Regions from separate parts of the Parageobacillus galactosidasius genome, predicted to be linked through region 1. Evidence: predicted binding sites of a transcription regulator. Region 1 holds the regulator's gene; each other region holds the start of a gene.

Region 1 (6,491 bases):
CATATTACAAATGTAGCTGTATTGCCTGAATATCGCGGCAAAAAATTAGGGGAAGCGCTAATGCGCAAATTAATGGAAACAGCAAAGCAACTTGGGGCTGTCACCATGACATTAGAAGTTCGTGTTTCTAATCATGTAGCCCAATCTTTATATCGAAAATTAGGATTTCTTAATGGCGGTATCCGCAGACATTATTATCCAGATAATTTAGAAGATGCTCTTGTAATGTGGGTGAAATTATCATGAATCATGACATATATGTTCTTGGAATTGAAACGAGCTGCGATGAAACCGCGGCGGCAGTTGTGAAAAATGGAACGGAAATTTTGTCTAATATTGTGGCTTCCCAAATGGAAAGCCATAAACGATTTGGCGGAGTCGTACCAGAAATCGCCTCGCGCCACCATGTCGAGCAGATTACGCTCGTTATTGAAGAAGCGATGCGTAAGGCGGATGTTTCGTTTCAACAGTTGAGTGCTATTGCAGTGACGCAAGGTCCAGGATTAGTCGGCGCTCTTTTGATTGGTGTGAACGCGGCGAAAGCGTTAGCGTTTGCCCATGGTCTTCCGCTTGTAGGCGTTCATCATATCGCCGGGCATATTTACGCGAATCGGCTTGTTACGGAAATGAAATTTCCGTTGTTATCTCTTGTGGTTTCAGGAGGACATACGGAACTTGTGTACATGGAGGGGCATGGCAAGTTTCAAGTCATCGGCGAAACGAGAGACGATGCGGCGGGAGAAGCGTATGACAAGGTGGCGAGGGCATTAAACCTTCCTTATCCGGGCGGACCGCATATTGACCGTCTTGCACAGGAAGGAAAGGTGACCATTGATTTGCCTCGTGCATGGCTGGAAGAAGGGTCATATGATTTTAGCTTCAGCGGGTTGAAATCGGCGGTATTAAACACGCTTCATAACGCGAATCAGCGTGGAGAAATCATCGACCCGAAAGATATGGCAGCCAGCTTTCAAGCGAGCGTAATCGATGTGCTTGTGACCAAAACCGTCAACGCAGCAAAAGAATATAATGTCCGTCAAGTGCTGCTTGCGGGCGGAGTCGCCGCAAACAGAGGATTACGAGCGGAGTTGGAGCGAAAAATGGCTGAATTAGACCATATCGAATTGGTTATTCCGCCTTTATCGCTTTGTACCGACAATGCGGCGATGATTGCGGCGGCAGGAACTGTTTTATTCACACAAGGAAAACTTGCCGACATGGCATTGAACGCAGATCCAAGTTTAGAACTAGATTAAACGAAAAGGACTTCTTTCAAGATATGTCTTGAAGGAAGTTCTTTTTTTATATAAAAATGTGTAACTTTTTTCGTTGAACGGAGTGAAAGGAAGAGAGATAAAGTATCTTTGAACAGATTAGCTATGAGCGTTTTACATGGTGGAAAAAGGAAAAACCAATTTTTTATTAAAAAAATAATCATGTGAATATATTTATCCACAAATTGTGGATATTGTGGAAAAAGAGAAAGAATCTTATTTTATTAGGGATGAAATAACCACAAATTTTTTCATATAAAAACGGCTTTTTTTGTGGATAATGTGGAAAAATCCGTGAATAACTTAAATTGTGGGAAAAAAATTGGGGATAAGTTTGTGGGTATGTGACTAACTAAAAAACATCCACGGGTATGCACAACCGTGGATGTTTTTTCGCAATTATTATTGTAATGTATGAAGTGTTTCCCATTCTTCTAGTAATTTTTCTAATTTTCCCTTCATTTCGTCACTCTCTTTTGTTAATTTTTGTACTTTCTCATGGTCTTGATAAATTTCTGGATCGCATAATTGTTCGTCGATGTATGCGATTTGCTGTTCTAATTCGCTAATTTCTGTTTCAATTTCTTCAATGCGCCGCTTGCGCTGTCGTTCTAGTTTTTTCGCCTCTTTTTCCTGTTCGTAGCTAAGTTTCGATGATGCCTCTTCATGAGAACGGCCTGTTTGTTTCTCGGAAGCGAGACGTTCTAGCTCCAGCATTTCCGCCTTTTTTGCGACATAGTAGTCATAATCGCCTAAATACTCGGTAATTCCGTCACTAGAAAGCTCATATACTTTCGTGGCAATTCGATTAATAAAATAGCGGTCGTGAGAAACGAATAAAATAGTTCCGGGATATTCGATTAAGGCGTTTTCGAGCACTTCTTTACTGTCTAAATCAAGATGGTTTGTCGGTTCGTCTAAAATAAGGAAATTGGCTTTTTGCATCATTAGTTTGGCAAGCGCCAGTCTCGCTTTTTCACCGCCGCTTAAGGCCGATACAGGTTTTAATACATCGTCTCCAGAGAATAAGAAGCTTCCGAGCACGGTGCGGATTTCTTTTTCCGTTTTGTCAGGGTATTCATCCCAAAGTTCATCGAGCACGCGCTTATTCGAGGACAAATCAGCCTGGTTTTGGTCGTAATAGCCGATTTGCACGTTCGAACCGTAACGGAAATGTCCTGATTGCAGCGGAAGTTTGTTTACAATCGCTTTTAACAACGTTGACTTTCCGATTCCGTTCGGTCCGACCAAGGCGATGCTTTCACCGCGCGTGATGCGGAAACGAATGTTGCGAATGAGCGGCTTGTTCTCATCATATCCGACTGCGACATCTTCAGCGATTAATACGTCATTTCCGCTTTGCCGTTCGATGTCAAAAGAAAAGGAAGCAACTTTTTCGTCTCCTGCTGGTTTTTCCATTCTCTCCATTTTTTCTAACTGTTTTCTCCGGCTTTGCGCACGTCTTGTTGTGGAGGCACGGGCAATATTGCGTTGAATAAAGTCTTGGAGTTTTGCGATTTCTTCTTGTTGTTTTTCATACAGTTTTCGTTCTCGTTCATATTCGGCTGCTTTTTGTTCTAAGTAACGGCTGTAATTTCCTGTGTATCGTTTCAATGTTGTCCGTGACAGCTCATATACTTGGGTGACAACTTTATCGAGAAAGTAGCGGTCGTGGGATACGATAAGAATAGCGCCAGGATATGTTTGCAAGTATTGTTCGAGCCATGTTAATGTTTCAAGGTCTAAATGGTTTGTCGGTTCGTCCAAAATAAGCAAATCAGGCTTCATTAAAAGCAGTTTTCCAAGCGCCAGACGAGTTCGTTGTCCGCCGCTTAACGATTGAACGGGAGTCGTCATATAGTCATATTTCGCAAATTGTAAGCCGTGTAAAATCGAACGAATATCCGCTTCGTATTGATAACCGCCTTGTTCTTTATAGCGTTCTTGCAATGCATCATAATCTTTTAATAATTTTTCATAGCGGGAAGAATCGGCGATTAGATCAGGGTCTCCCATTTGCAGCTCCATCTGGCGAAGTTGTTTTTCTATTGTTTTTAGAGGAGCAAATACTGTCATCATTTCTTCCCAAATGGATAAAGAGGAGTGTAGACCGCTATCTTGAGCAAGATATCCGATCGATACTTCTTTTGGTTTGATGATTTCTCCACTATCGTAAGACATCTCACCAGCAATAATTTTTAATAGTGTCGATTTTCCTGCTCCGTTTCTTCCGACGAGCGCAATTCTATCTTTGGATTGTATTTCTAATTTTATATTCGATAAAATAAGGTCAGCACCGAAATATTTTGTTAGTTGATTGACTTGTAAAATAATCATTGTTGTTCACCTCTCGTTTAACAATAATAGTGTAGCGTAATTTGTTTTCTTATCGCAATAAAACAAAACGATAAAAGACAGATGTCTAAAAATAGTGTATAGTTTATAAATGGGGGAGATATGTGTGTCATCATTTACGCATTTTAATGAACAAGGCCGTGCAAAAATGGTCGATATTACGGAAAAAGAGGATACCATTCGAGTAGCGGTAGCACAAACGAGCGTGACCGTAAATAAAGAAATTTACGAGAAAATGACAAATCGCATGATTGAAAAAGGGGATGTGCTTGCTGTTGCGCAAGTAGCCGGCATTATGGCCGCAAAAAAAACGTCTGATTTAATTCCAATGTGCCACCCTCTTATGTTAAAAGGTGTCGACATCCAATTTGCATGGCATGTCGAGGAAGAAAAAGCGCTTTACCAATTACTGATCACCGTAACGGTAAAAACAAAAGGAAGTACAGGTGTGGAGATGGAAGCGCTGACGGCTGCTTCTGTTTGTGCACTGACCGTGTATGATATGTGTAAGGCGCTAGACAAAGGGATGGTGATTGGCCCAACCTATTTAGTGGAAAAATCAGGTGGGAAATCAGGCCATTATCAACGAGAAAACAGTAGTGTTGGGGGATTTGCGAATGAACAATGAACAACCAAAAATTCCGCAAGCAACTGCAAAACGTTTGCCACTATATTACCGCTTTTTGAAAAATTTACATGCTTCAGGAAAACAACGAGTTTCTTCTGCGGAATTAAGTGAGGCAGTAAAAGTTGATCCCGCGACCATTCGCCGTGATTTTTCCTATTTCGGTGCGCTTGGCAAAAAAGGATACGGATATAATGTCAATTATTTATTATCTTTTTTTCGCAAGACGCTTGATCAAGATGAAATTACCGAAGTGGCGTTATTTGGAGTCGGGAACTTAGGGACAGCGTTTTTAAATTATAATTTTACAAAAAATAATAATACAAAAATTGTGATGGCATTTGATGTCGATCAAAAGAAAGTAGGAAAAGAAGTTGGCGGTGTGCCAGTATATCATTTGGATGAATTGGAAAATCGCCTTCACGAAGGAATTCCTGTTGCGATTTTGACCGTACCGGCTCCTGCCGCTCAATGGATTACGGACCGTCTCGTTCAAAAAGGGATTAAAGGAATTTTAAACTTTACACCCGCTCGATTGAACGTACCGAAACATATTCGTGTCCATCATATTGATTTAGCGGTTGAATTGCAATCATTAGTCTATTTCTTAAAAAATTATCCGGCCGATAAAGGAGAGAATGAAAAGTGAAATATTTGTTAATTGTGCTTGTTATTTTATTATTGTTTGGAACGAAAAAACTTCCGGAGCTGGGCAAATCGCTCGGTCAATCGCTGCGGGAATTTAAGGATGCCACTAAAGGATTAACAGACGAGGATGAAAAAAAACCAGACCAATTATGATTTGTTAGGATGATTGAAGTATGGACGATAAAGAAATGTCGGTGTACGAACACCTGGGAGAATTACGAAAGCGACTTATTATTGTTCTTGTGTTTTTTGTCATTGCCCTTATTGCTAGTTTCTTTTTCGTGGAGCCCGTCATTTTATATTTGCAGCGAACGGACGAAGCGAAGGAATTAACGATGAACGCCTTTCGTTTAACAGATCCAATAAAAATTTATGTTCAATTTGCGTTTGTTCTTGCGTTTGTTCTTACCGCGCCAGTTCTGCTTTATCAAATTTGGGCGTTTGTCAGTCCTGGGCTGTATGAAAAGGAACGAAGAGTCACGTTAAGCTACATTCCGATTTCGATCTTTCTCTTTTTAGCTGGCATTAGTTTTGCGTATTTCATCTTATTTCCTTTCGTCGTTCGTTTTATGCAAAATTTAGCGTCCCGTCTCGGCATTCATCAGGTGATAGGGATTAATGAATACTTTGAATTTTTGCTTCATCTGATCTTGCCATTTGGAATTGTATTTCAGCTGCCGGTAGTTGTGATGTTTTTAACAAGGCTTGGCTTGATTACACCGATGTTATTAATCAAGGTGCGCAAATATGCTTATTTAGCATTATTGATTTTAGCGGCGGTCATTACGCCGCCAGATGTGCTGTCACAAGTCATTGTTATGATTCCGCTTTCGATTTTATATGAAGTGAGCATTTGGATTTCGAAAATAGCTTATCGCAAAGCGCTATTGGCGCAGACGGAACAAGAAAACCTCCCGTGAATGCGGCGGGAGGTTCATTTTTTAAAGTAAAGTACTAACAGACGTATCGCAGTTCCAAAATCAAGCGTAGCTATTATCGCAAGAACGATCGTGAAAAAATTCCAAATGGTTTCATCCGCACTTTGAATCGACAAGTAAGTGAATAAGATGCCCATAAGAAAATAGAAAAAAGCGAATTGTAATGGTGACCTTTTCATCGTACTAAAAGCCTCCAATAATGAGTTGTATCTGTTCTGTTTGACGCATCATTTTTTCTATCTCATCCGCAAATATCGTTTGTATTAATACGACGAACGTATTCATAGTGACGTGGGCAAAAATCGGAACGAAAATACGCTTTGTTTTCGCGTAAAGAAACGCGAAGGTAAATCCCATTGTCGCATACAGCAGCAGGTGTTCGAACTCCATATGGACAACCGCAAATAAAAGAGAACTAACTAGTGCGGAAATGAAGAAATTATATTTTTGATATAGTGTTCCGAAAATAATTTTGCGAAAAATAATTTCTTCTAAAATCGGTCCGATGATAGAAGTAACGACCATCAATAATGGGGTGACTCGAATAATCTCGACAATTCGTTTTGTATTTTCTGAACCGGGCTCGATGCCGAGCAAGCGCCATTCAATATTGGCGGCAATGCTTTGGGCAAACAAGGCTAAAAAGACGCC
Region 2 (6,491 bases), on a different contig from region 1:
TGTCATAGACCAAGAAAGCCCTACAAAGACGACAAGTGATGCAAATACGGCCAACACCAATTTTTTAGCCAATGCAGCCGACCGCTGTCTGATCTCTCCTTCTGTTTTTAAAGATAGAAAAGTCAAACCATGCAATAAGCACAATAATGTAATCGTTAAGCCGCCCCAAATGGAATAGATATTAATAACATCCGAGAACCCGGCTTCCATATTCATATCTTTATGGATCGGCACACCCTTAAGCATGCTTGTAAACAGAACACCTAGAAGGAACGGCGGCAGCATGCTTCCGAAAAAGATCACCCAGTCCCAAACATTCGTCCAGCGCGCATCTTCAACTTTGCGGCGATATTCAAAAGCAACGCCGCGTCCAATTAGGCTCAGCAAGACTGCCAGCATCAGTAAGTAATAGCCGCTGAACATCGTTGCATACCAGTGCGGAAATGCGGCAAAAATGGCGCCCGCTCCAGTGATTAGCCATACTTCATTCGCGTCCCAGAAAGGACCGATTGTATTCACCATTACGGTCCTCTCTTTTTGATCACGGGCAAGGAAGCGAGTCGACATTCCTACGCCAAAATCAAAACCTTCAAGAAAGAAAAAGCCGATAAAGAGTACAGAGATTAAGACAAACCAAATTTCACTCAATTCCATCTTAAACACCTGCCTTACTGAATGGATCTATGGATACCGTTGAATTTGCATCTTGATGTTCTATCGGTCCTCGTTTAATTTCGCGAACCATCAAATAAACCATCACGCCTGCAAGAATCGTGAATATCAGTGTGTACATAATGATGGAAAATAAAACGGTCCCTGCAGAAACATTTGGTGATACAGCGTCAGCTGTCGTCATCAATCCAAATACCGTCCATGGCTGACGACCCACTTCGGTCATGATCCATCCGAAAGTGTTTGCCAAAAACGGAAATGAAATAGCAGGAACTAGGATTTTCAAGAACATACTGCTTTGCTCAATTCGTCCCTTTTTCCACAGATACAGACCAATCATCGATAACAATATCATCGCTGTACCAAGGCCAACCATTAAACGGAAGCTCCAATACGTCGTCTTGACTGGAGGAATATAATTTGTACCTTCACCAACGATTGGATCGTATTTTTCCGCATATTCAGCTTGGAGAGTTTTCATTCCTTTTAAGCTGCCTTCAAATTTAGAATAAGATAAATAGCTTAATGCATAAGGAATGTTTAGTTCAAACTTATTTTCTTGTTTTTCTGTATCAATCAAGGCAAATACTGACCATGGCGCAGGATCAGGCGTATCTTCCCAAATCCCCTCTGCAGCTGCCATCTTCATTGGCTGTGTTTTTACAAGATATTGCGCTTGGGCATGTCCGGTGAAAGCAGTCCCCAAACTGCCGATGAAACCAATGATTAAGGCGATATTCATGGATTTTTTGTAAAAATCAACATGTTTCTTTTTTAATAGATTATAGGCACTTACACCAGCAATGAAGAATGCTCCAGTACACAATGCACCTGTGATGACATGAGGAAACTCCACCCATAATTGTCCATTCGTTATAAGCGCAAGAAAATCAACCATTTCCGCCCTGCCATTTCTAATTTCATAACCAACAGGCACTTGCATGAAGGAGTTTGCCGTTAAAATCCAAAAACCGGAAAGCATAGACCCAATAGATACAAGCCAAATGCTTGCCAAGTGCACTTTTTTAGGCAAACGATCCCATCCAAAAATCCAAAGGCCAATAAAGGTAGATTCCATAAAGAAGGCAAGCAATGCTTCAATGGCTAGGGGGGCCCCGAAGACGTCACCGACAAATCTAGAATAATCCGACCAGTTCATCCCAAATTGGAATTCCTGAATAATTCCTGTTACAACCCCTACGGCAAAATTAATCAGGAACAAATGTCCCCAAAATTTCGCCATTTTTTTATAAATCTCATTTTTCTTCACTACGTATAATGTTTGCATCAAAGCGATAATAAATGCTAGACCAATGGTAAGCGGCACGAAGAAAAAGTGGTAGATTGTAGTCAAAGCAAATTGTATCCTTGCCAACATTACTGGATCCATCGTAGTTCCTCCTTTAAGTTAAGTATTTCCTCGGAATTGGCCTGAGGCGATGTTATGTTCATAATTTCACATAACTAACTATATGTTCAAAACTTCACATAACTAGCACTTACCCCATCGCATTCCTCCCTTAAGAATTCATTAGAGCATGATCTGAGGTGATATCATGTTCATAAATTCACAAAATTAAACATTATTAACATGAGTAACATAAAAACTGTACAAAAAACTGGCTACTTTCCGAAGTGACAAAAACAAATCTATTGAACGAGAAACTTACCAATACTATAACAAAAAAACGATCATAAATTCTTTGACAGTTTGACAAATGTGTTACAAAATTACGACGAAATTCGTAAAAGATCTTATACATATATTAAAAATCGCTATAAAAAGCAGAAGTTGGCATCATTGATGGAACAGTTATCCATAAATAGATGATTGACAGGGGGCAAGTACATAATCACATTTGAAAGCGAAACATATAGTACTGGTACCAAAAGAAAAAAGAAGGAAATATCCTTTTAAAATCTTCCCGATCTAAAAATCGAATATAAAAGCCAGCAAAACATTAAGGTAGCGACGCAAAAGCCAATCTCGATCGCCGGAATTTTCCACAATAATGTCGATTGTCTTCCCATCGACGAGCCGATAATAATGCCAACCATAATGATGCTGAAGGAAAGCAAAACAATGCTAAACGATAAACGATTACTGATTTGGTCTAATTTTCTCAATAGAAAATCCAGGTCAGGGATGCCGATCTCCAGGCGTACTTTCCCTTGATTCATCAGTCTCGTTAATTCTTTTATATTTTTCGGCAAATCCACAAGCAGTTCCCCATAATCGGAAAAGCGTTTCCATGCCATTTCTGCTACGTTTTTCGGCCGCATCCGCTCCTTTAGCAGCTGGCGGCCAAACGGTTCGGCAAAGTCGATAATACTAAAGTCGGGATCCAATTTTTCCACGATCCCTTCCACCGTCAATAGCGCCTTCCCTAACAACGTTAAATCGCTTGGGATGCGGATCGAGTGGCGAAATGCAACATGAAGCAAATCCTGAACCGCCTCGCCGAGACTGACTTTGCTCAACGGAATATGATAATATTTTTCTCTCAATTGCTCGATATCTTCACGCAGCTGGCTTACATTTACCTCATCCGGCACCAAGCCCATATCTCCGATCGTTTTCATGACTCCATCGGTGCTTTGGCGCATCAAAGCGATAATTAAGGAAGATAAATGATATTTCATTTCTGGAGTGATTCTCCCTACCATGCCGAAATCAATGAACGCAATCACGTCTCCCGACAAAGCTAACACATTTCCCGGATGGGGATCTCCATGAAAAAAGCCTTCCATAAAAATTTGCTGGAACATTCCCTTCGCCAGCCGCTCCGCTAGAATTTTTAAGTTATAGCCGTGTTGTTTCAGCCGCTCAAGTTCCCCGAGTTTGATACCTTCTACATATTCCATCGTCAGTACTTTTTTTGTTGAATAGTCCCAAAACACTTTTGGCACATAAATAGTTGGATCGCTTTGAAACTGTTTGGAAAATTTCTCGGCATTGCGCGCCTCTATGGTGTAATCGAGCTCTAGACGAAGCGATTTCGATAGCTCGTCCAATATATCACGTATCTGATATTGCTCCGCCCACTCCAAGCGGCGTTCCGCAAGAGCGGTCAAATCTTGAAGAATTTCCAAATCTGTTTCTATGACCGATGCGATATGCGGCCGCTGAATTTTCACCGCTACCCTTTCACCGGAATGAAGGACCGCTCGATGAACTTGCCCGATCGAGGCAGCGGCAAGCGGAACTTCCTCAAAAGAACGAAAAATATGGTCCAGCTCTTCCCCCAACTCCTCCTCGATAATGCGGCGAACATCGGCAAACGAAAAAGGCGGGACTTGATCTTGCAATTTTTCCAGTTCACGAATAATGTGTTCTGGAATTAAATCGGGGCGCGTGCTAGCCAGCTGACCTAATTTCACGAAGGTCGGGCCTAGTTCCTCGAGCACAAGGCGGATGCGCTCGCCAATCGTTTTTTCATCCTTCTTTTTGCCTACACGCAGCCGTTGCGGAAGGGAAAGAAACTGGGAAAAGCCGATTTCCTCAACCACCATTTCAAAGCCATGGCGGAGCAATGCAACAGCGATATCGCGATAACGGCTTATATGGCGCATTCTTTTTCCAATCAATCCGTCCAGCCCCCTTAATGGACATGGGCCCCCGTGGGACCCCTGTTCGATTACTAATCTTCTTTTTCTTCTAATTTTTCTTCTAAGCGGCGGATTCGTTGTTCTAATTGTTGCAGTTCGTCTTTCGTCACCAAATCGAATTTATCGATCACTTGTTTGATCTGTTCGCGCACGATGCGCTGCAATTCTGCTTTTCTTTCGTCTGTTTGCTGCTTCCACTGTTCAATAATATCCTTCGATTCTTCAAGCGACAATTCTCCTTTTTTCACCAACTCATCAATTAATTTTTCCACTTGCTCCTTGCTCGCTAACGCCAATCCGAGTCCAAACGCCAGTCCTTTTTTAAGAATGCTCATAAGCTTGCAGCCTCCTTTAAGTTTTTACATCATGATATCACTTTCACAACGTTGTGTCGAGCGCTCCTATTCTCCGTGAAAGCGCCCCTCCCATTGACCAATAAAACATTTCCCCGCTTTTTATAGATTTCCTCCCAAGATGTCTTTTTTGTTAATTTTCCTTTTAGACTGTCTTTTTATGAATCAATATTTGTCTTCTGTTTCAATAAGAAAAACGCACCTATTTATATAAAAAAGCACCGACTTTTTTGCAAAGTCAGTGCCTTCATCAACAAATTCATCATCTCCAAGCTTTCCACTCACCACTGTCCGGGTCGATAGAAACAAGGCGAAGCCAGCCGTTTTTCACTTTTCTGCGGAAATAAGGATCGTCTTCGAACAAACGCTCGATATTTTGCTGTGGTGCTTCGATAATGACGAGCAACCGAAGCGGAGAATGGAATATTTCTTCGTCAGACGCCATGACCGACTGCCACGGAAGCCCGGCGAGCAAATCGCTTGCGTTTCCTTGCATGACGCCGATCCCAGCCGTGACCGTTTGCATCGTTTTGTTTCCGCTTCCGTAATAATGCGGGGCGACAGTCGATGCGTAATATTGCAAATTAATCCATTGCGCCACTGTCACCGGCCCGGTGATGATGTTGGCGAGCGCCTCGCCGGATGGATCTTTGCGCCAGTCATAGCTATGGAGAAATACTCTCCCTTCTAAATTACAATGCTTTGTTAACTCGCGGCGGCCAATGATCAACGCCGCGTTGCCGGCAAGCCCCCATTCCGGACGGATTTCGCTCCAGTCTTCCGCACGGCGATGTGCTTCGGCAAGCGGATCTTTCTTCTTGCCCTCTAAGCCCGGCAGCTTCGACAATCGCTCGTTATTCGCATTGCGGCTTACTTTTTTCAGCTTTCCTTGCAGCATATCAAACGCTTTTTGAGCCGCTTCCGAAAGCGTTGGTACATAAAGCCAGCAAAGTTCATCGACCGTTGTCATATGCTCGGCAGCAACAAAAACAGTGTCTTCTGGAATAACGATTCCTTCCTTTGCAAGGCCTTCCCGCACCTCTTTCAGGTTACATAGCGCGGCAAACACACGAGCATTGAATCCTCCGGCTGCCCCGCCGCACGCACCGCAATCAAGCGAAGAGGCGTAAGGATTGTTCGTTGTTGTGCTTTCATGGCCACAGACAACAACAAGCGGCGCAAATTGACTTGTAAGCCCCATTCCTTTGAATAGTTGATATACGTATCGTACTTTTTCCTCGGTAGAAAAACCTACTGGAAGATCCGTTGTTTCTGTTGTTTCCAAAGAAGATTCCCGATTGAGCGAAAGTTCTGTTGCCGGCTTTTGCGCCCAATTGTCTTGAAACTGGCGAAATACGCGTCCCGCTCCGCTTGGCGCTATACTTCGAGCAAGCGTATGCAAACCGAGCAAAGGTCCACTTACCTCTGGAAGCAACAAACTAGCAAACAAATGCTGCTTCATTTTCTTAAACGTGTGGCTGACCGAAAGCAGCGCGTTCCGCCGCCTGCGATATTCCTTTTCGTTTGCTGCCGATGTAAATTCTTGAACTTCATGCCGCGGCTCTACAATCACCGGGCAAGAAGCGTGTGCATGGCTGCTGTCTAGTTCACGCGTTTTGATGGGAAGACCGAAAAAACCAGCGCACCCGTATGTTTCGAATGGTCCTGCCTGCTCTAAATGACGACGGAAAGGCTCAGAACGAATATCCATACAAAAGATAAGCTGCGCGGCTGCTTGTTTTGGCTCATTTTCTTGGGAATGGGATGTAATCATCTCCTTTAGTTGCGCCTCTTGCGTATCTTCCCATGCCTCGAGCCAAAGCCTGCCGCGAACGATTTTGTCGAAACGATAAGCAA
Region 3 (6,491 bases), on a different contig from region 1:
ACCGCCGCGGAACAGCGTAAGCATTGGCAGCGCATCAAAGTACATGCTGTGAATCGACCATTTGTTATGTGGTGTTAAATAATTCAGAACGATTTCTTTTCCTTTGACGTCCGGACGTTTTTTCGAAAATGGGCGATGCTGCAAGGTTGGTTTAAACGTTGCCATTGCTTCGCCAAATTCATGCATTAATTCGTGATCCAAGTAATACGACTGCCGTCCTGTCAATGTCCGCCAAGGAATGAGCCGTTCGACGTTCGTCGTAAACGGTGAATAACGTCTTCCGCCTTTTTCTGAGCCGCTAAACGCCGGTGAAGTGATGACTGTTTTTGGCTGTGCGGTAATTTGCTCGAACGTAAAGCATTCTTCTTCACGTTCTTTCGCTAAATCGACAAGCGACAAGTTCGTCTTTTTCTCGAGCGCTTCCCATGCTTTGACCGCAACTTTTCCGTTTGTTGTCGATGATAGCGCGAGGATCGCTTCCGCCGCATTTTTCGCATCGCTAATATCTGGGCAGCCGGCGGCAATCGACGAGCGTTTGATCGTGCCTAACGTCTTTTTCAATTTTTCGTACTCGTCTTTGGCCGACCAGGCAATGCCTTTTGTGCCCATTGGTTGTTTGGCCACGTTCGGTCCAAGGGAGATCATTTTATCGTAAATAAGTGTATAGTCGCGCTCGATGACATGAATGTTCGGCATCGTTTTTCCTGGGATTGGTTCGCACTCGCCTTTACTCCAGTCACGTACTTTGCCGAAAGGCTGTGACAATTCTTGCGCCGTGTCATGAAGAAGAGGAGTCGCCACCACTTCTTTGACCGGCTTCATGCCGATTTGTTTTGCGACATCGGAAACGGCTTTTGCTAATGACTTGAAAATATCCCAGTCTGAGCGTGCTTCCCATGGCGAGGAAATCGCTGGATTAAATGGATGAACAAACGGATGCATATCCGTGCTGCTTAAGTCGTGTTTTTCGTACCATGTTGCAGCAGGAAGAACGATATCGGAATATAGCGCCGTTCCCGCCATGCGGAAATCTAAGTTGATTAATAAATCGAGCTTTCCTTCCGGTGCTTGTTCGCGCCATGTGATTTCTTGCGGACGCAAACTGTCTTGATCATCGTTCATCAATCCGTGTGTGGTGCCGAGCAAATGTTTTAAGAAATACTCATGGCCTTTGCCCGAGCTAGAAATTAAGTTTGCGCGCCAAACGATTAAATTTCTTGGAAAGTTGGCTTCATGATCCGGATCTTCAATCGCAAATCGCAGTGTTTTTTCTTTTAATTGTCGAGCGACATATTGCGCGATTTGTTCCGGTGTCGAAGCGCCGGCGGCAACGGCTTCTTCATACAAGTCAATTCCGTTTTTGTTAAATGTCGGATAAGAAGGCAGCCAGCCAAGCCGTGCTGCAAGAACGTTATAATCAGCATAATGTGAATAACGTGCTTTTTTCACAAGCGGAGAAACAAGTTCATCGACTGGTATTTCTTCATAGCGCCATTGGTCAGTCGCAAAGTAGAAGAACGATGTACCATTTTGCAATTTTGGCGGCATCGTCCAATCGCGCGCTGTCATAATCGTTTGCCATCCTTCTGCCGGACGCAGTTTTTCTTGTCCGACGTAGTGCGCCCATCCGCCGCCGTTGACTCCTTGCGCGCCGACGAACAAGACAAGATTTAATACGGCGCGGTAAATCGCATCGGAGTGGAACCAATGGTTAATGCCAGCGCCGACAATAATCATTGAGCGGCCGTTGGTGTCAATCGCGTTTTGCGCGAACTCGCGCGCGATTTTAATCGCTAGCTCGCGTTTGACGCCGGTAATCGTTTCTTGCCATGCTGGCGTGAATGGAACAAGATCATTGTACGTACGGGCGACGTTTCCACCAATCCCGCGGTCGACGCCGTAATTGGCAAGGACAAGATCATAGACGGTCGTTACATACGTTTCGCCATTTTCGGTTTGTATTTTTTTTGCCGGGACGACGCGTTCAATCGTTTCCCTTCCTTCATTAGTAAAGTACGGAATATGAATCGTAACGAGCTCATCTTCGCTCCCTAAAAACGATAGACAAGGTTCAATCGGCTGTTCCGTTTCTTCATCCACCATATGTAAATTCCATTTTCCTTGATCGTCCCAGCGCGAACCGATTGTTCCATGCGGAATCGTAAATGTTTTTTTATTTTCATCGTAAACGACCGGCTTCCATTCGGCGTTGGTGACGTTGCGGCCGAGATCTTTTGCCTGCAGGAAGCGGTCGGCCACCCATTTGTTGCCATCTTTTTTCAAAGTGACAACGAACGGAAAATCGGTGTATGTTTTGGCATATTGCTGGAAGTAAGGAACTTGCCGATCGACGTAATATTCTTTTAAAATGACATGGCCCATGGCCATGGCGAGCGCGCCATCTGTTCCTGGTTTCACGCTGAGCCAATCATCGGCAAACTTTGTCGATTCGGCATAGTCTGGGCTGATTGACACGACTTTTGTACCGCGGTAGCGAACTTCCGCTAAAAAGTGGGCGTCTGGCGTCCGGGTGAGCGGTACATTGGACCCCCATGTAATAATGTAGCCGGAGTTATACCAGTCACTCGATTCCGGAACGTCGGTTTGGTCGCCCCAAATTTGCGGCGATGCAGGCGGCAGGTCCGCATACCAGTCGTAAAAGCTAAGCATCGGTCCGCCTATCAGCTGCATAAAGCGTGAACCGGCCGCATGGCTGACCATCGACATCGCTGGAATTGGCGAAAAACCAACATTGCGGTCCGGACCGTATTTGATGACAGTATATAATAGTGATGTAGCGACAAGCGTTAACGCTTCATCCCAGCTGACGCGGACAAATCCGCCCTTTCCGCGCGCTTGTTTATACCGTTTTGCTTTTTCCGGATTTTCGACGATGCTTTTCCAAGCGTCAAGCGGATTTTTATGTTCTTGTAGCGCTTCCCGCCACATATCCATCAACACGCCGCGCACGTATGGATATTTCACGCGGAGCGGGCTGTAAATGTACCAAGAAAAACTTGCGCCGCGAGGACAACCGCGTGGTTCAAAATCAGGCATATCCGGTCCGGTTGACGGATAATCAATTTGTTGTCCTTCCCATGTGACGATTCCGTCTTTTACGTAAATGTTCCAGCTGCATGAGCCAGTGCAGTTGACTCCATGGGTGGAACGGACGACTTTATCATGCTGCCAACGGCGGCGGTAAACATTTTCCCAATCGCGGTCGCCGTAGGTCACCTCACTATGGTCATTAGCATATCGTTCGATCGGTTTCATATATTTGAAACGATTCAATAACGGAGATCGCTTTCGTTTCATTTTGTTTCACTCCTTCATCAATTTGTGTAATTTTACTATAGCCATAATGAAAATAAAGGGATGTTAACTTTGTCACAGTTGGCTCGATTGTCACAAATCTGTCAAATGGTGAACGAAAACGAACAAACATTCTTTTTTTGTGTTATAATAGAGAAAAAGTTTTACATAATGAGGAGGTCGCATTGAGATATCATAGTCATATTGTTACGTCATTATGTTTTGGGGCAGCGGTCGCTGCGCATACATCACTTTCGTTTAGCGTAAGCTATACGGCGGGAATTGTCGTCGGCAGCTTACTTCCCGACATTGATGAACCGAAGTCGTACGTCGGACGGCGCTCAATGGGGGTATCCAATAAAGTAAAAGAAGCGTTTGGCCATCGCGGCATGACCCATTCGCTTGTTGTATGGGGAATCATCGCCCTTGTTATGATGTGGGAGTCGTCTTCGTTATTTGCCGTCGGCTTTGTGCTCGGCTATTTGTTTCATATTCTCGAAGACTTTTTCTCTGTCCAAGGTGTGCCGCTCTTTTGGCCGTTCACTTTAAAGCGATTTAAAATTCCCATCTATCGCACAGGCAATTTCATCGAAAAAGCGCTCTTTTACGCAGCGTTTGCCTTGCTTGTTTATATAGGGACGAAAGAAAATTTGTTTTATGAATGGTGGAAATCATTCGGATCGTTCATGTGATCGTTCATAAAAATTGTACATAAAAAAAAGGAAAAAACACGTCAGCAGCGAATTGATGAAATGGATACATTTTGCGCATTTGGGGGGAGAGGAGATGAAAGAAAAATATCCTGTATTAAAAGGGGCAGAACCGTTTTATTTTGAAGGGAACAATATAGGAATATTAGTTTCCCATGGTTTTACTGGTACAACGCAAAGCATGCGCCCGTTAGGCGAGGCGTACGCAAAGGCGGGGTATACCGTTTGCGGCCCGCGGTTGAAAGGGCACGGAACGCATTATGAGGACATGGAACAAACGACATATGAAGATTGGATTCGATCGGTCGAGAGCGGATATGAGTGGTTAAAAGAACGTTGCGACACCATTTTTGTGACAGGTTTGTCGATGGGCGGGACCTTGACCCTATATATGGCGGAAACATATCCGGAAATAAAAGGAATTGTCCCGATTAATGCGGCGATTGACATTCCAACGATGGCCAGCGCAACAAATTTAGAAGACTTGCCTAGGTATCTGGATGCGATCGGCTCAGATATCAAAAATCCAGACGTGAAAGAATTAGCATACGAGAAAACCCCTGTCGCCTCCATTCGACAAATTGTCATGCTCATGGAAAAGGTGAGGGCCGACCTTCATAAAATCACATGTCCTGCATTAATCTTCGTTTCCGAAGAAGATCATGTCGTTCCACCTTCCAACTCTCAGCATATTTATGAGAAAATTAGTTCCAGCGAAAAAGAGCTTGTTTCGTTGAAAAATAGCTATCACGTTGCAACGCTTGATTATGATCAACAAAAAATTGTCGACCTGTCATTACGTTTTTTTGAAATGTATTCCGAAAAATAAATTCTCAAGAATGAAAAGATTTGTTTCGGCGAGTGCCGGGCAAATCTTTTTTGTTAAAAAATGGCCGTCATCATTTTTGTTCTTTTATCTATAAATCTTTATCTATAAATCTATAGAGTTCAATTATAAATCCGTTTTACACTAGTGTTATATATTATGTTTGTCCACAAAGCGGGATTGTATGGCAAAACATTATGCTACGTAGATATTTTGAAAGAAGAAAAGTAAAGGAGTTTCGCACATGAATATAGAACGAATCGCCACATATATCAAAGAAAAACGTATCATGGAGGCATTGAATGAAATCAAGCCGGTGCTTGCGGAAACAGAAAAGCGCTTGCTTTTTTATTGGAGAACACAGCTGCGTTCGTTTGAAACGGTAGAACCGTTTTATCATTTAATTCGTCTATTTGATTACGCATTAATGTATCGCCATAGCGCGGTGCTTGCGCGCTACGCCCATCGCCGTTTTTCCACATTGCAAACGTTAACGTGGGTATGTGATGAGTGGCTCGAAGAACGAAGACCGCTCGATATCGAGGAAGCACTGCGGCCGCGGTTGGAAGCGATCGAAGTAAGTGAGGAAAACCGGGAACATGTGGCACGCGCCGCTTTTACTCTTGTACGAGCGTTGCTTGAAATGAGACGGATCGAAGAAGCTCGCGAATGGATGCAAGTGGTCGAGCAGTATGAAACATTGCCGATGTACGATAAGTGGGGATACTTTTACATAGAAGCCGGCGATCGTGACAAAGCGGAAGAAGTGTTGCGAAAAGGGCTAGCGGAATGGGAACGCGGCGATATGTGCCATTTGCTGCTTGCGGATTTATACGCGTTAAACGGGCAGCATCAAAAAGCGCTTGAAATCGTGGAGCGCGGCATCGAACGGTTTCCACAAGTTCCCGCATTATATGTGGAAAAAGCGCGGCGTTTGCGAGATTTGCATGAGTACGAGGTAGCATTGGCGGCGATGGACGAGGTTGATCGGCTAGCTCCTTATCATGTACACCGTCGCTATTTTGCCCATGCGCGAGCGCAAATGTACTATAAGCTCGGCAAAATGGACGAGCTTGCAGCGCTCGTTCAGACGGAGAAATCATTGGCTTCTTCGCCATATGCTCGCGTGTTCGAACGCGCCTCCGGTGCCCAGGTGATGTTACCGATTGTGCCTGTTGTGCAAAAGCATAATTATTGCGTGCCTGCGAGTTTAGAAATGATGCTTTGTTTGTTGGGCAAACCGCTTACACAAGATGAAATCGCCGAGCATATTTTCGATGTGCGTGGTTCGAAATTGTCAACGACCGTTCATTATTTGGAAACGCTTGGATTTTGGTGCCGCTTTTTCATCGGTTCTGCGGAGCGGTGGAAACGGTTGATCGATGAAGGGATTCCGGTGTTGTTAAGCGTCGATTACGAGCATTCGTCTCACGTGCAAGTATTATTTGGCTATGATGAGCGACTTGGTGCGTTTTACGTGCAAGACCCAAACATGCTCGAGCCATTGGTTGTTGCTTATGATGAAGTCGAAAAATGGTATGCGGGAACACATTATTTGTCGATTGTTGCGATTCCCCGGGAAAAAGAAGCGATCGCTATATCGCTGCCGGAAGCGGAAGATCAATATTTCCGTCAGCTTC

What was found. Region 1 encodes Rex, which represses fermentation and respiration genes when NADH is low (regulators of the CRP and FNR family bind a similar motif). Its sites were predicted from a motif close to TTGTGAAATATTTCACAA; they were not measured.
Region 2: the regulator Rex is predicted to act here: its motif matches at 2,145-2,162, upstream of B9L23_RS10395 (cytochrome ubiquinol oxidase subunit I).
Region 3: the regulator Rex is predicted to act here: its motif matches at 3,379-3,396, upstream of B9L23_RS09825 (nitrate reductase subunit alpha).

What each region holds. Positions count from the first base shown of each region.
Region 1 is NZ_NDYL01000001.1:271,024-277,514, forward strand. Features, by position in the region: gene rimI (ribosomal protein S18-alanine N-acetyltransferase) at 1-246, shown strand, start outside; gene tsaD (tRNA (adenosine(37)-N6)-threonylcarbamoyltransferase complex transferase subunit TsaD) at 243-1,256, shown strand; gene B9L23_RS01560 (ABC-F family ATP-binding cassette domain-containing protein) at 1,677-3,611, opposite strand; gene moaC (cyclic pyranopterin monophosphate synthase MoaC) at 3,736-4,257, shown strand; gene B9L23_RS01570 (redox-sensing transcriptional repressor Rex) at 4,247-4,903, shown strand; gene B9L23_RS01575 (twin-arginine translocase TatA/TatE family subunit) at 4,900-5,055, shown strand; gene tatC (twin-arginine translocase subunit TatC) at 5,076-5,822, shown strand; gene B9L23_RS01585 (YdiK family protein) at 5,837-6,019, opposite strand; gene B9L23_RS01590 (CPBP family intramembrane glutamic endopeptidase) at 6,024-6,491, opposite strand, start outside.
Region 2 is NZ_NDYL01000002.1:213,616-220,106, reverse strand. Features, by position in the region: gene cydB (cytochrome d ubiquinol oxidase subunit II) at 1-654, opposite strand, end outside; gene B9L23_RS10395 (cytochrome ubiquinol oxidase subunit I) at 656-2,062, opposite strand; gene B9L23_RS10390 (ABC1 kinase family protein) at 2,587-4,260, opposite strand; gene B9L23_RS10385 (phasin family protein) at 4,314-4,616, opposite strand; gene B9L23_RS10380 (DUF2309 domain-containing protein) at 4,897-6,491, opposite strand, start outside.
Region 3 is NZ_NDYL01000002.1:107,451-113,941, forward strand. Features, by position in the region: gene B9L23_RS09825 (nitrate reductase subunit alpha) at 1-3,318, opposite strand, end outside; gene B9L23_RS09830 (metal-dependent hydrolase) at 3,501-4,007, shown strand; gene B9L23_RS09835 (alpha/beta hydrolase) at 4,102-4,854, shown strand; gene B9L23_RS09840 (bacteriocin-processing peptidase family protein) at 5,096-6,491, shown strand, end outside.